2 regions of the Sedimentibacter sp. genome follow, and region 2 is predicted to be linked to the other one. Evidence: riboswitches for the same ligand, from Rfam matches in the RefSeq annotation. Region 2 holds a riboswitch; the other holds the start of a gene.

Region 1 (8,231 bases), on a different contig from region 2:
CCCTGAGAAACCGTATCGCCTTCTTTTACCGATGCGGACACCAGGTTGTTGTAAAGTGTCTTAACATTGTTTCCATGGTCTATGATAACTTCTGTTCCTGTCAGCTCCGAGCTGGTAACTGAAGCAACCGTTCCTGCAAAAGCAGATTCAATCACAAGCGTATCCTTTGGCTTGATATCAACTCCGTTATGTACTCTCCATTCCCCTATGGCCTCGTAATACACCAGGTCGTCCAATGTGAATTCCCTGATTATTTCACCAGCCAGAGGAGCTTTGATAGTTTTCAAGTCAAGGCTTTTTGACTCTCCCTTGTCCTTTTCTTCATCACCCTTGTTGGCATTTTCGTAGTCTTCCATTACACCTTCAATGTAGTCTTCGTAAGGATCCATGTTTGCACCTATATTTTCATCTTCTGCACCGCTCTGAGCCTGCTCATTTCCTTCATTATTTGGATTTGATGTGTATCTCCAAATTATTGCAGTTGACAAAAGTACAACACAAAGAGCAATTATAAAAAAGCTTGTATCCTTGTTTTTAAGTTTAATAAAGAAATTTTTCATTTTTGTTCTTGCATTTTTCAATCTGTTGTTTTTCATGTAAACCTCCTGTTTTTTTCTTTATTATCTGGCAATAGTGTGTCCCATTTTTTTTATTTAATACAAAATTGTTCTAAAATTTTTAGTCGCTCATAAAATATTATGAAACTTATGACAAAGGGGTTGATTGAAATGTTAAACCGTCTGATTTATGCCGCAGTTATTTTTGCAATGCTTCTGACAATTCCAAATATTTCTCTTGCTGTATTGGAAGACAGATTCAAAGCAAAGCAGCCTTCAGAAGCCGTAAATGCCGACGAAGTAAAGGACGATGTGAAAGAATCCGGGAAGGCAAACGACGATGTGCCCAAAACCTCGGATATTACTGAGCCTGAGTTGATTAAGGTGTACAATGTTAAGACCAACGAAGTTATGGTCATTGACTTCGAGGATTACCTCAAAGGCGTCATAGCTTCTGAGATGCCAGCCGAGTTCAATCTTGAAGCATTGAAGGCCCAGTCCGTGACGGCAAGAACGTACATTTTGTACAGAATGAAGAAATATCCCAACGGTCAGCCGGAACACACAGATGCACCTGTATGCACGGGAACACACTGCCAGGTTTGGAGTTCTACAGATGATTTGATTGCGTCCCACGATGATGGATGGTATGACGCATATTGGAGCAAAATAGAAGGTGCTGTCAACTCAACAAAAGGTCAGATCCTTACTTATGAAGGTAAAATAATCGAACCTCTGTTTCACTCTACCAGCGGAGGGAGGACAGAAAATTCCGAAGATGTGTTTTCTGCTTCCATACCATACTTGAGAAGCGTTGAGAGCCCTTATGAAAGCGAAGCACCCAAGCTTCACGATTCTATCAGGGTGACAGTCAGCGACTTCATCAGCAAGCTTGAAGCTGTATACGGAGACCTGGGGCTTACCCGCGATAATCTGGATGATAAGATTCAGCTGGGTGAGGTCAGTGAGGGAGGAAAAATCAAGACCATATATATTGAAGGAAAAGAAATATCAGGCCGTGAGATGCGATCCATATTTGGTTTGAATTCTACCAATTTCAGTTTTATACAAACAGGAAACGAAATTGAGATACTTACAACCGGATACGGCCACGGCGTGGGCATGAGCCAGTGGGGAGCTGACGGTATGGCGGATGAGGGCTTCAACTACAAGGAAATACTGAAGCACTACTACACCGGAGTGGAGATTGTCAGCATGAAGTAATACAGTTGATAATTAGAAATGAAAAATTTTGAGTTTGATTTGTAAATTTTAAAGCAATTGAAAATAATGATGATTGCATTACATAAGCAGCTAAATAATTGTAAAAACTTTTTATGTACATCGAATAAATGGTATGTTATCATGGTATGTAACAAATTTGTTATCAAGAAAGGAAATTCAACTTATGATATTTATAGATGATACAGCTTATAAAGAATTCAAGGAACTGCTGGATGAAGCAAATGTCGATTCATACAACGTAAGAATCTCTTTAGACAACTACGGATGCAGCGGTCCCATATTCGGTGTTTCTATAAGCGAGCCAACTGAAGCTGACGAGGTGGAAACAATCAACGAAGTGACATTCATGGCAGAAAAGTCTGTGATTGAACAGTATGGCGGGTTCATAATTGTTTCAAGCGAAGAAAACAACGGAAACGGCGTAGGCCTTAAGCCTGTTGTTCAGCCTCAGTCAGGATGCAGCGGCTGCGGCGGCGGATGCCACTAAAACAATTAAGAATTAATAGTTAATAATTAAGAATTGACGCAGATAACGGCTAGCCGTTATCTTTTTTTGCAACAAAAAAGACTTGTGCTGGCACAAATCTTTTATTATTTAATCTTATAGATTAATCTGCTACATATGGAAGCAATGCTATTGTTCTTGCTCTCTTTATAGCTCTGGTTACCATTCTCTGATGCTTAGCGCAAGCACCTGTGATTCTTCTTGGTAATATTTTACCTCTTTCAGTTGTATATTTCTTTAACTTTCCAAGGTCTTTGTAATCTATATGTGTTGCCTTTTCCTGGCAGAACTGGCATACTTTCTTGCGAGGTCTTCTTTTTTGACCCATTCTGTCGTTCTTGTCGTTATCTCTAGCGTTTCCGCCTTGTCTTGAACTCATTGATATTTCCTCCTTCCGCTATTGTTGTTTAAAATGGTATATCTTCGTCATCTACCGGTTGGAAAATGTCGTTGTCTTCATCCGGGAACTCATCGAAAAAGCTGCTATCTGGCTGGATCGATCTTCCCTGCTGCGGAGCTGATGACTGTCCTTTTCCGCTGCCGATAAACTCTACTCTATCTGCAATAATGTCTGTTGTATATCTCTTTTCGCCTGACTGTGTAGTGTAACTTCCTGTTGAAATTCTGCCATGAACTGCGCACTGACTTCCCTTTGTAAGGTAGTTGGCGCAATTTTCAGCCTGTTTTCCAAAAATAGTAACATTTATGAAGTCTGCTGTAGGTTTTCCCTGGCTAACAGCTTGTTGCTTTTTTTCTCCGAACAATTCCTTGTCTACAGCTAAAGTCAATCTGGTCACAGCCATACCTGTCGAAGGTATGAATCTCAGCTCGGGATCCCGGGCCAACCTTCCTATTAATACAACACTATTCATTAGTTTACCTCTTTTATGTTTATTTCTATTCTTCTACAGTAATCATATGTCTGATAAAGTTATCACTGATTTTGCAAATTCTGTCTATTTCGTCAACAGCATCTGCGCCTGAAGTGAAATCTACAAACACATAATAACCTTCTCTTTTCTTGTCGATTTCATAAGCAAGTCTTCTCTGACCCCACTCATTAACTTTTTCGACAGTTCCTTGTCTTTGGGTTATTATGTTCTTTACTTTTTCGATTTCAGCATTTCTTACGTCTTCTTCAAGATTGGACAATAAGATAAAAGCGCCTTCATATTTTCTCATCATTTGAGTCACCTCCCTTTGGACTTTGGCCCCTGCTTACTCAGGAGCAAGGATAGCGAATATATTATAGCATTGCCGCCATTATTAAACAAGCATTTTTTTACTATTTTTCAAATTTTATTTTCAGCTTAATTTTGTTGACTAGTATGTGCATTAGTGTTACTATTAATGCAACTAAATATTTTCGGGAGCTTTTGAAGGCTGAGAGGAAACTTATGTTTCGACCGTACCTGATTTGGATAATGCCAACGTAGGGAAGAATGAATGAGAATTTATATTGGGTGTACTTCAAAAGAAGTGCACCTTTTTTGATTCCTTGAAATTCAAAACCAGAAATATTTAAATAAAAAATCTGGAGGTCTATATGACGAACGCAAAAAAATTAGCTCAGGCAGGGATTTTCATCGCTGTAGGAGTTGTGTGCTCAACTTTTTCGATTCCTGTGGGAGCTGCAAAGGTATTTCCCGTGCAGCACATGATCAATGTTCTGGCAGGTGTGACTCTGGGGCCAACTTATGCTGTTGGAATGGCTTTTGTTACATCTCTCATAAGGGTTATGATTGGAACCGGCAGCCTGCTGGCTTTTCCGGGAAGCATGTGTGGGGCTTTTCTCTGCTCCATGCTTTACAAGCACACCAAGAAGCCTTCCCTGGCTTTTGCAGGTGAGGTAGTTGGAACAGGAATCATCGGAGCACTTTTGGCCTACCCTGTTGCAGCGTTTATCATGTCAAGAGAGGCTGCCTTGTTTGGCTTTGTCGTGCCTTTCATCATGAGTTCAGCAGCTGGAGCAGGAATGTCCTATGTATTTATTACAGCTTTAAGAAAAACCGGATTTTACAAAAATATGGAGGTATGAAATGAACTACAAAACACAGATGGAAGCAGCAAAAAAAGGAATAATCACTCCTGAAATGGAAGTTGTCGCTTCCAAGGAGAACATAAATGCAGAAAAGCTGAGGGAGCTGGTCGCCAAAGGCAGGGTTGCAATACCTGCAAACATAAATCACAGGTCACTTAGCCCCGAAGGAATAGGAGAAGGGCTGAAGACCAAGATAAACGTGAACCTTGGAGTGTCAGGCGACTGCGCCGATTATGAAAAAGAATTTGAAAAGGTAAAGATGTCCATTGAGTTCGGAGCCGAAGCGATAATGGACCTGAGCAACTACGGAAAGACAAACACGTTCAGAAGCCAGCTCATAGACTACTCTCCCGCCATGATAGGCACCGTGCCAATGTACGACGCCATAGGATACCTGGAAAAGGACCTTCTTGAAATCAAGGCTGAGGATTTTCTGAAGGTAGTTGAAGCCCATGCCAGGGAAGGAGTGGATTTCATGACCATACATGCAGGGCTCAACAAAAGCTCCATTGCCAGCTTCAAGCAGTCCAAGAGGCTCACGAACATTGTTTCCAGAGGCGGCTCGCTGATTTTTGCATGGATGGAGATGACAGGAAACGAAAATCCCTTCTATGAACACTATGATGAGCTTCTGGACATACTTTACGAGTACGACGTAACCATAAGCCTGGGCGATGCCTTAAGACCCGGAAGCATCAATGATTCCACCGATGCGGGACAGATTGCGGAGCTCATTGAAATAGGACACCTGACCAAAAGGGCATGGGAAAAGAATGTGCAGGTGCTGGTTGAAGGTCCCGGACACATGGCTCTCAACGAAATTGCAGCAAACATGAAACTACAGAAAAGACTTTGCCACGGAGCTCCCTTCTATGTACTGGGACCAATAGTCACCGACATAGCACCTGGATACGACCACATAACATCGGCCATAGGCGGAGCTGTTGCTGCGGCCAACGGCGCAGATTTCCTGTGCTACGTAACACCTGCGGAACACCTCAGACTTCCGGATGTAAACGACGTAAAGGAAGGATTAATAGCTTCTAAGATAGCTGCCCACGCCGGGGACATTGCCAAGGGTATTCCAAACGCCAGGGACATCGACAACAAAATGAGCGATGCCCGCCGCAGAATCGACTGGGAAGAGATGTTTTCCTATGCCATTGACGGGAAGAAAGCCAGGGAATATTTCGAAAGCACCCCTCCCGCAGACAAGCACAGCTGCTCCATGTGCGGAAAAATGTGCGCCATGAGGACAACAAACAAGATACTTAACGGAGAGAAAGTTGAATTTACAAATTGAATGTGAAAGGAGCGAGTTATGTTTACAGATATGCTTAAAAACGTGAGAAAAGCTCACCCTCTGGTACACAACATAACAAATTACGTGACGGTCAACGACTGCGCTAATGCACTTTTGTCTCTGGGAGCCTCTCCCATCATGGCAGATGACGAGGAAGAAGTCGAAGAAATAACCGCCATAAGCAATGCTCTGGTCATAAACATCGGAACGCTTAACTCCCGCACAATCAAATCCATGATACTGGCAGGGAGAAAGGCAAACCAGCTTAGCATACCCGTGGTCCTTGACCCCGTCGGAGCAGGAGCCTCAAAACTCAGGACCGAAACAGCATTCTGCCTCCTGGAGGAAGTTAAGTTTTCTGTCATAAGGGGAAACATTTCGGAAATAAAGACCGTTGGACGACTGAGCAGCTCAACAAGAGGTGTTGATGCAGACATTTCAGACAGCATCGGTGATGACATCCTGGACAAAACCGCAGAATTTGCTGTTCACCTTTCCCGTTCAACAGGGGCAGTCATAGCTGTAACAGGAGCCGCAGACATAGTAACCGACAGCATCAAAACCTACATAATCAGAAACGGTCATCCCATGATGAGAAGGGTTTCCGGAACAGGCTGCATGCTTTCTTCCATAACGGGAGCTTTTATTGCAGCAAACGCCGGCACAGTTGACGCATGCGCCGCTGCCCTTTGCACCATGGGCATATGCGGTGAAACGGCTTACGAGAACATTTCATCCCGGGTAGAAGGAACATCATCCTTTAAAACGCATCTCATAGATTTCATGGGGCTCATAGATGACAACATGCTTGAAGGGAGGGCCAGAATTGAAGCCAGATAGAAACTCATTTTCACTTTACGCAATAACGGACAGGACCTGGCTTAAGGACAAAAGTCTGGCGAAAGCTGTGGAGGAAGCAATAAGGGGCGGCGCAACCTTTGTGCAGCTTCGCGAGAAAAACATAGGCCATGACGAATTTGTACGGCTTGCCCTCCAGGTGAAATCAGTCACCGACAGGTACAATGTTCCCTTTGTAATTAACGACAACATAGATGTGGCACTGGAAACCGATTCGGACGGTGTCCACATAGGTCAGAATGATGGAACTGTTCTGGCAGCAAGAGAAAGGCTGGGACACGGCAAGATAATCGGAGTCTCAGCAAAAACAGTAAAAGCTGCGGTGAAGGCACAGCTGGAAGGAGCCGACTACATAGGAGCAGGCTCTGTTTTCTCCACATCAACAAAGCTTGATGCAGAAAACATAACCATCGGAATTCTTAAGGAGATTGCAGACTCCGTCAGCATACCTGTTGTTGCCATAGGAGGCATAAGCAAGGACAATGTGCTGAAGCTTAAAGGTTCCGGCATTGACGGGATCTGTGCCATATCTGCCATATTCGGAAAAGGCGACATCAGCTCAGCTGCCGGAGAACTGCTGGAGCTTTCAAAAATGGTAACAGGAGGCAAGCTATGAGAACTATACTTACAATTGCAGGTTCAGACTGCAGCGGAGGAGCCGGAATACAAGCCGACCTGAAGACCATAACCAGCCACAGGATGTACGGAATGAGTGTAATAACAGCCCTAACGGCTCAAAATACCACAGGAGTTTTCGGCGTCATGGAATCCACCTATGAGTTCACTTCCATGCAGATAGATGCCGTGTTTTCAGACATACGCCCTGATGCCGTAAAGATAGGAATGGTGCCAAACAATGATATAATAAAAGTCATTTCTGAAAAGCTGGTGCTGCACAACGCCAAAAACATAGTGCTCGACCCTGTGATGGTTTCAACCAGCGGCAGCAGACTTATAAACAATGATGCCCTGGACATGCTGAAAACTACTCTTATGCCGCTGGCAACTGTAATAACGCCCAACATACCTGAAGCAGAATGCCTTAGCGGCATAAGGATAAAAAACAAGGATGATATGGAAAAGGCTGCAGCAATGATCTCCAGCCTGTACTCAGGACACATCCTAATAAAGGGCGGACACCTGGAGGACACCAGCGACGACCTTTTATACCGTCACGGGGAACTTTTCTGGTTCGAACAGGAAAAAATACTCAACAAGAACACCCACGGAACAGGCTGCACCCTGTCCTCTGCCATTGCATGCAGCCTGGCGGAAGGCTTCACCGTAAAGGAAAGCATATACAATGCAAAGCAGTATGTAACCGGTGCCTTAAAAAGCAACCTGAATCTAGGAAAAGGAAGAGGCCCACTGAACCACTGCTGGAACCTATAATTTGGTCATGTATCCCTAGGCGCAATGAGATACGTGCTTCCTCTTGAGGACAAAAAAACAGATGGACATATCCATCTGTTTTTTATGCTTTCACTTCATATTCGGCAGGCTCATTGCAGTAGCCACACTTTTTTTCCTGCTGGATTTTCGTGATTACCGGAGCTTTTTCCTCATCATTCACAATGTCGTCCAGTGCCATCTCAACGTGCTCCTTGCACGCATAAATTATTTCTTCCATGATTCACCTATATTTCATAAACCTTGCTTGACCTGTCTCTGTATGTCATGTCAAGGCAGATTCCCGGATTTACCTCTATGCAGTTTTCTTTC
Region 2 (8,231 bases):
ACTTCTTTTGCTCCGGTAGCCAAAATTATGTTTTGAGCATGAACTTCCTGAGAACCATCTTCTGCCTTCACCAAAATGGTATTGGAATTCATAAGCTTTCCTTCGCCTGAAATAAACTTTATTTTGTTGGCCTTGACTAAATGAGTGACACCACCAACCAATTGAGTTACTACACGGTTTTTATAAGACATGATTTTTTTAAAATCAAATGAGACAGGACCGTATGTTACACCATACGCAGACGCATCGGCTGCTGAAGCATAAACATCCGTACACTTTAAAAGTGCTTTGGTTGGGATGCAGCCTGCGTTCAGACAGGTACCTCCCAACTTATTCTTTTCAATTAGTACGACATTTGCACCCATCCTTGCAGCCAGTATAGCTGCAGCATAACCACCTGGCCCTCCACCAATAACTGCAATATCTGAAGATATCTGTTCATTCATTTTACTCACCTTTTCAATAAAATTTCTATTAATCAATTCTGGCATCTCCTGCCCCTATAATGATAAAAGGGCTTTGAACCTGATACCACTCCAAGCCAAAGCCCTAATCGAAAATATCAGTGAATTGCACATCCACCATCTACATTTATTGTCTGTCCTGTAATATTTTTAGCCAAGTCAGATACCAAGAAGACAACCATATGCGCAATATCTTCTGGTTCTTGTGGCCTTCTTAGCGGAATCTGACTGCTTGAAAACTCATTGAAGACCTTATCCCTTACTGTGTCATCACCGTTATTCGTCATTAATTTCAACTGCGTTTCCCACATATTTGTTCTGATGATTCCTGGACAGACAGCATTTATATTGATGTTGCATTCAGCTGCCTCACGAGCCAGAGAATTGCTCAATGCAATTACTCCGTTTTTAGCTGCCGCGTAAACCGCTGCCCCAGGAGATCCCATTTTAGCCGCTACTGAAGACATATTGACGATTTTCCCTGATTTTTGTGGAACCATATATTTCAGTGCTGCCCTTGTGCCATAGATTACACCTTTGAGATCTATGTCTACCAATTTATCAATTTCTTGTTGTGTTAAGTCCATGAATGGCTTCATGATTCCAATGCCTGCGTTATTCACCATAATATCAAGCTTACCAAATTCTTTTACAACCTCATCTACACCCTTGTTGAAATCATCTGCATTACTGGTGTCAACTTTGAATGCCACGCTGGCAACGTTCATGTTTTTTATTTGTCTGACTACTTCTTGTGCTCCTTCATAATTCATGTCTCCAATTCCAACATCACATCCTGCTTCAGCCAGCTTCAAGGCAATAGCTTTTCCTAAGCCGCTTGCTGCACCTGTGACAATGGCCTTTTTACCTTCCAAATTAATAGATATCATCTTTCATTCCTCTTTTCCTATTATTTGAGGTGCTGGTATTACTTCAAAAGATCTTTAACACTCTTCACAATAGTATCTTTATTAGGCAGACAATACTGTTCAGTCATTCCGAATGGCAACGGAATGTTGGCTGCTCCTATTCTGATGATTGGTGTTTTTAAATATGGGAAAAATTTTTCTGTGATGACAGCGCTAATTTCACTGCCAAATCCGCCTCTCTTAGGAGCCTCATGCACAATAACCACACGTCCAGTCTTTTTTACTGACTCCCCTATCGTCTTAGTGTCAAGAGGTATTAAGGAGCGGGGGTCGATAATCTCCACTTCGATTCCTTCATTAGATAACTCCTTTGCTGCATCCAAAGCCTGGTATACTTGAGTCTGGAGAGCTATAATCGTCACATCTTTCCCTTCCCTGACCACTTGTGCCTGGCCTAAAGGTATGGTGTACTCTCCTTCAGGCACCTCACCCTTAACGCCCATCATAGATTTATGTTCTAAAAACAGCACCACATCATTATCACGTATGGCAGTCTTTAAAAGTCCTTTTGCATCATATGGTGTTGACGGCATAACAATTTTAATTCCAGGGAAGTTCATAAACCAAGCTTCTATACACTGGGAATGCTGGGCACCACCACCTACACCTGCTCCTTGAGGACAACGTACTGTCATAGGTACACTCAGTTCGCCACCCGACATGTAACGAGCCTTTGTACCCTGACTGGCAACCGCATCAAAAGCCATGATGACAAAATCTCCAAACTGCATTTCCACGATAGGCCTCTTGCCTGCCGTAGCAGCTCCAACACCAAAGTTAGCATATCCGGATTCAGCAACTGGCATATTGAATACGCGGTCAGGACCAAATTTTTGATATAGACCAGCAGACTGTTGAAAAGCACTGCCAAGCATGGCTACATCCTCTCCAATAAGGAATACATCTGGATCTCTCTCCATTTCCTCCATTTGGGCTTCCAAAATTGCTTGATTCATAGTAAGCATTCTCATAACAAATCACCTCCAAGATTTGTTGCATATACATTATCGTAATTCAGAATTTCTTCTGCAGTAGGAAATGGTTCTTTCTCTGCATAATTGAAGGCCTCTTCTATTTCCTGATGTACTTTTTCATCTATTTCCTCAAATTTCTTTTCACTTATGCCTTGCTCCAGCAACGTATTTTTCATGCGCTTAATACAATCCTCTTTGTAGGCGGTTTCAAGCTCCTCGGGATTTCTGTAAAAGCCTGGATCTCCCTCGAAATGGCCTCTCCAGCGACTAACCTTGGCTTCAACTATACTCGGTTGCCCTTTTCTCGCTTTAGCAATGGCATCTTCAAGAGTTTCTTTAACTTTTATTACATCATTACCATCGACAGTAATTCCCGTCATGCCATAGGCAGACGCTCTTTCAGAAAGGTTTTTAATCTTAGTCTGTTCATTAAACGGGTTAGATACAGCCCAACCATTGTTTTCAATATAGAAAACGATAGGCACATTCAGATTAGCTGCAATGTTCATGCCTTCATGCACATTACCTTCTGCAGCTGCACCATCTCCCAAAACACAAACTACTACAGAATCCTTTTTATCCATTTTCAAAGCCCAGGCATATCCAACTGCATTAGGGATTCCTGCTCCTAACATTCCGTTTACCGGTAATATGCGTTCTGCTTTACTGGAAATATGAAACGTGAAAGCATGACCCTTGTTGTAACCTGACCTTCTGCCTAAAAGCTCAGCAGTCAATTTCTTTAAATCAAGCTTATTTACCAGACCAGGATGAAATCGGTGTGTTGGCACTAAATAATCATTTGGTCCAAGCGCATTAACTACTCCAACTTGTGATGCCTCTTGTCCAATCCCCAGGTGGAAAAAACCTTGTAGCTTACCCTGTCCAAGCAGAGTAATTATTTTTTCTTCGTACTTACGACCCCTAACCAGCTGCTCATAAAATTTTAGCAATTCACTTTCTGAGTACTTCATTTTTACACCTCCATTGTGTTTTTAGATTGACTTATTTCGACTTAACTGAATTTAATTACTAATGATCCTCCTCCGCTAAATATTAATAATTTCCTTTGGATTTTTCATGAGATCCTTAATTGTTGATAAAAAAGTTACCGCAGGAATTCCATCCATTACAGCATGGTCAGCTGTCAGAGATAAAGTGGTCATGGGGCGTACAACTATTCTATCATCTTCTAAAGCCACTGGCTCCTTGCGGGTGGTTCCGATAGCCAAAATAGCAGCTTCAGGTGGATTGATGATAGGAGTAATAATATCAACATCAAACATTCCAAGGTTGCTGATAGTAAATGTTCCACCCGTCATTTCATCAGAGGTAATACGTTTTTCTTTAATTTTTAATGCCATATCTTTAATTTCCTGTGATATTTGCATCAGGCTTTTTTGCTCTACATTTTTTATAACAGGCACAAACAATCCATCTTCGCTTCCTACTCCAACGCCGATGTTAACAGATTTATATAAAACCAGTTTGCCATCTTCCATAGATGCATTTAAAAGTGGATTTTTCTCAAGGGCAAGACCTACTAATTTAACAAATATGTCAGTGTATGTAACTTTCTTTCCAAGCTCAGCTAATTCATCCTTTAATAATATCAATTCCGTCATGTCTGCTCGCGTAGTCATTGTTCCCTGTGGCGATATGCGTAAACTCTCAGACATTCTTTCTCCGATAACCTTTCTAAGGCTGCTAACCGGTTTTGACTCTAATATTGTTTTAGGACCCTGTTGATCCTCTATTTTGATTTCTGTATACTGTGCAGTATGGTGGTTCGTATTACTGTTTGATTCAGAAATTATTCCTATTACTGTAGCCACAGGAACTGTCTCTCCTTCTTGGACAATGATTTTGTCCATATATCCATCTGCTGATGCCTCAATCTCGCTGGTCAATTTTTCTGAAGATATTTCAGCCAAAGACTCTCCCTTTTTAACAGTATCGCCTTCCTTTTTAAACCAGTTTACCAAGGTCCCTTCTTTCATAGTCGCACCTAATCTTGGCATATAAACTTCAATGCTCATATTTGTCTCTCCTTTCTTTTTTATTAAATCTTATCAAATAATAAAATCGTTATCATCGCATAAATTCCTTATTTTTTTGAATAACACATACGTAAATTTACGTATTTTTATAGTTTCAACAATTTATTATTGCTAAAAATTTAAAATATTTATATAATTATAATAATAAAATGGCATGATAAAAAATTTTTGAGGGAGGTCTTAATATGGGCAGAAGTCTTCTCACAATTAAGGATTACGACAAAATCCTGCAGTTTATTTCTCAAATTCATAACGGTAAGGGAGATTACCGTTATGAATTGTTAAAAAACATTTCAAATATTTTTTCATTCAACTACCTCACATTTCATCTAATTGATTCTGACGGCCGGTTTTCTAGCCCTATAGGCCTCAATATAAGTGGACAACTTTTTCAGATGTATGCTGAGTACTATTTCAAAACAGATATTTTCCATCCAATTAACATGGGTTACTTTATGATGACTAAGAAAACGATTGCAATAACCGATCTTATGTCCTTAAAACAATTTGAAGCAACGGAGTATTACAAAGATTTCTTGAAAAAGGATAATCTATATTATGAAGTAGCCATGCCCCTAAAGTTCAATAACCAGCTGATCGGTGCGCTTGGTATATTTCGTCCGAAAGAAGAAGGTAACTTTACTCCCAGGGATTATGAGATTCTAAGAAGTCTTTATGACAATATAACTTATCAACTCCACGAGTATCTTGTAAGAACTCAAATAAAAAATGAGCAGCAGATTTACAAAAATTGCATATCACAGCTGCCCATAGGCATGATTGTTCTTGATCAAAGAAGGAATATCATCAACAGTAATGAGATTGCCAAAATTTATTGTCTCGATCTTTTAAGCGAAACCTTTATTTCTGATCCAGTCCATGAAGTTGTGCAAAATATATTGCCTAATATATCTTTTCAATCCAAGGATTCCACTTCAGCCATTTATTATGAACTGGATAACTATACTATCAAGATAGTGCCTTCGATTGTTCCAAGTATGCAAAACGGTGTTGAAACCTATTACCTTCTTTATATAATTAAAAAATCACCAACAAAACTCCAAAATGTGCATGCTTTTACCTATAAATACAACCTTACTGAACGACAGCTGGAAATTGTGGAATTGCTTTCTCAGGGATTCTCCAACAAAGAAATAGCTTCAAAGTTGTATATCAGTACTCATACTGTTCGGACACATATGGATAATATCTTCAACAAGCTGAATGTCAGCAGCCGAACCGCTATACTTTTTAAACTGGGTTTCATTGAAGATACCGCCAACAAAGACCTCCAAAGAACTTGATTTCTTCTCACTCCTTGACAACAACATTTCATTATGATAATATTTAATTCATAGGGGAGCTTAATGAATTAGGCTGAGAAGCGGACTACTCCAATGTTCAAAACCCTGAAACAGTAAAACTGTTTGGAACCTGATCCAGGTAATGCTGGCGTAGGGATTGTATATATTGGCGCATAACCTTTAGGATTACAACCTCTCCCATTGCCGGAGAGGTTTTTGTTATACCTATACTAATTAAATTTCAGGAGGGCTTTATGCAAGCAAATGTAGCTATTCAGGTATTACCGCATGTGGATTCTGATGAAGAGGTAATCCGTATTGTAGATGAAGTAATTGCGTATATTAAGAGCACGGGATTAAATTACTATGTGGGACCAAGCGAAACTTCGATTGAAGGAGATTATGACCAACTGATGGAAATAGTTAAAAACTGCCAGTTAATAGCAGTCAAGGCAGGAGCTCCGAAGGTATCTTCATATGTAAAAATAGGTTATGCTCCGGATGGTGGTGTGCTGACTATTGAAAAAAAAGTTACAAAGCATCATCAATAAGGTATCTCCGTTTTTTGCCATAGTTGTCATATTGATCGTATGGCAGCTTTTATCCACCACGGGGGTTGTGCCGAAGTACATGCTTCCTTCTCCTGCTGATGTGGTTATGGCATTTGTCAATGATTTTCCGCTTTTGATGGAACATGCTAAGGCAACTTTGACTGAAGCGTTTTTGGGCCTGACCATCGGAACAGCGCTGGGATTTGTCATTGCCGTACTCATGGACAGATTCAACTTTTTTTACAAATCCGTGTACCCAATCATGGTTCTGACGCAGACTGTTCCTACTGTTGCCATAGCACCTCTTTTGGTTCTTTGGCTGGGTTACGGAATTTTGCCCAAAATCACGCTGATAGTCATAACGACGTTTTTCCCCATAGCCGTTAGCTTGCTGGAAGGGTTTAACTCCGCAGACAAGGATGCTCTTAATCTGTTGAGGGCAATGGGTGCAAACAGGCTTCAATGCTTCATACATATTAAGCTGCCAGGTGCCTTAAGCCAGTTTTTCTCAGGTCTTAGAATTTCAGTTTCCTACTCGGTGGTGGGGGCTGTGGTTTCTGAGTGGCTGGGAGGCTTCACGGGCCTTGGTGTCTATATGACCAGGGTAAGAAAATCTTATTCCTTTGACAAGATGTTCGCTGTTATATTTTTTATTTCAGCCATAAGTCTGCTGCTGATGTTTGCAGTGTCTTTTCTAAAAAAATCAGCAATGCCATGGGAAAATACAAAAAAAGAAAATTGAATATCAAAATTGAAAGGACAATGAAAATGAAAAACATAAAAAGAAAATCTTTGTATCTGGTTGCTGTGCTGATGCTTTCACTGTTTGTGCTTGCATCCTGCAGTTCAAACCAGTCTCAGAATCAGGGCAGCAACAATCAGACTGCTGAAAATCAGAAAGTAAGAATCGTACTTGACTGGACGCCCAATACAAACCACACAGGCTTATATGTTGCCCAGTCAAAAGGATATTTTGCTAAACAGGGACTGGACGTTGAAATCATGCAGCCGCCGGAGGGTGGAGCTGAAGCCTTGGTTGGCGGCGGCGGAGCCGAATTCGGAATAAGCTTCCAGGACACGCTGGCACCAAACTTTGCTTCTGCAAACTCAATGCCCATTACAGCAGTTGCCGCATTGATTCAGCACAACACTTCAGGTATAATTTCACTTAAGGAAGACGGTATTGACTCCCCTGCCAAAATGGCCGGTCACAACTATGCCACATGGGATATGCCCATTGAGCAGGCCATCATCAGAAAGATAGTTGAAGATGACGGCGGAAACTTCGATGAAATAGAAATGGTGCCCAGCACTGTAACCGATGTTATCACAGCCTTGCAGACAGATATAGACACCGTTTGGGTATATTATGCATGGGACGGCATAGCAACAAAGGTTAAGGGACTAGAGACAAACTACTTAAACTTTGCTGACTACGGTACAGAACTTGATTACTACAGCCCTGTACTTATCACAAACACCAATTATGCGCAGGAAAATCCTGAAACTGTAAAAAAAGCACTGTCTGCCATAAAACAGGGATATGAATTTGCAATAGAAAATCCTGAGGATGCAGCGAAGATACTGCTTGAAGCTGCTCCTGAACTGGATTCAGAAATAGTAATAGAAAGTCAGAAATGGCTTGCTGACCAATATATTGCAGACGCGGCGCAGTGGGGTTATATAGACCAGGAAAGATGGGACGGCTTCTATGGATGGCTGTTTGAAAACAAGCTCATTGAAAGTGAAATTCCTAAAGGGGCAGGATTTACAAACCTATACCTTATGGATTAATTTGATAAATACAAAGATTAGAGGATCAGCCGATGAATAAGCTAGCTACTAAAAACATAACTGTCAGCTATGAAGGTTCTAAAGTCATAGATGATATTTCCATTGAATTGAAACAGGGAGAGATTGTCGCCATTTTAGGAGTTAGCGGAGTTGGA

Evidence for each region. Region 2 has a riboswitch for thiamine pyrophosphate ahead of AAGU76_RS04470 (thiamine-binding protein). Riboswitches for the same ligand answer to the same signal wherever they lie in the genome.
Region 1: it holds a riboswitch for thiamine pyrophosphate, as region 2 does, so the genes downstream of both, thiW (energy coupling factor transporter S component ThiW) here and AAGU76_RS04470 (thiamine-binding protein) in region 2, are expected to answer to the same signal.

The regions. Positions count from the first base shown of each region.
Region 1 covers NZ_JBCFAS010000004.1:8,350-16,580, forward strand. Annotated here, with positions in the region: gene AAGU76_RS14930 (M23 family metallopeptidase) at 1-596, opposite strand, end outside; gene spoIID (stage II sporulation protein D) at 729-1,781, shown strand; gene AAGU76_RS14940 (HesB-like protein) at 1,966-2,289, shown strand; gene rpsR (30S ribosomal protein S18) at 2,411-2,635, opposite strand; gene ssb (single-stranded DNA-binding protein) at 2,715-3,179, opposite strand; gene rpsF (30S ribosomal protein S6) at 3,205-3,492, opposite strand; TPP riboswitch at 3,664-3,764, shown strand; gene thiW (energy coupling factor transporter S component ThiW) at 3,854-4,345, shown strand; gene thiC (phosphomethylpyrimidine synthase ThiC) at 4,347-5,651, shown strand; gene thiM (hydroxyethylthiazole kinase) at 5,670-6,491, shown strand; gene thiE (thiamine phosphate synthase) at 6,478-7,125, shown strand; gene thiD (bifunctional hydroxymethylpyrimidine kinase/phosphomethylpyrimidine kinase) at 7,122-7,901, shown strand; gene AAGU76_RS14985 (CxxH/CxxC protein) at 7,984-8,139, opposite strand; gene AAGU76_RS14990 (MBL fold metallo-hydrolase) at 8,147-8,231, opposite strand, start outside.
Region 2 covers NZ_JBCFAS010000001.1:941,245-949,475, forward strand. Annotated here, with positions in the region: gene lpdA (dihydrolipoyl dehydrogenase) at 1-491, opposite strand, end outside; gene AAGU76_RS04445 (SDR family NAD(P)-dependent oxidoreductase) at 563-1,354, opposite strand; gene AAGU76_RS04450 (alpha-ketoacid dehydrogenase subunit beta) at 1,393-2,364, opposite strand; gene AAGU76_RS04455 (thiamine pyrophosphate-dependent dehydrogenase E1 component subunit alpha) at 2,361-3,341, opposite strand; gene AAGU76_RS04460 (dihydrolipoamide acetyltransferase family protein) at 3,417-4,406, opposite strand; gene AAGU76_RS04465 (response regulator transcription factor) at 4,613-5,731, shown strand; TPP riboswitch at 5,774-5,905, shown strand; gene AAGU76_RS04470 (thiamine-binding protein) at 5,986-6,282, shown strand; gene AAGU76_RS04475 (ABC transporter permease) at 6,251-7,024, shown strand; gene AAGU76_RS04480 (ABC transporter substrate-binding protein) at 7,051-8,076, shown strand; gene AAGU76_RS04485 (ABC transporter ATP-binding protein) at 8,109-8,231, shown strand, end outside.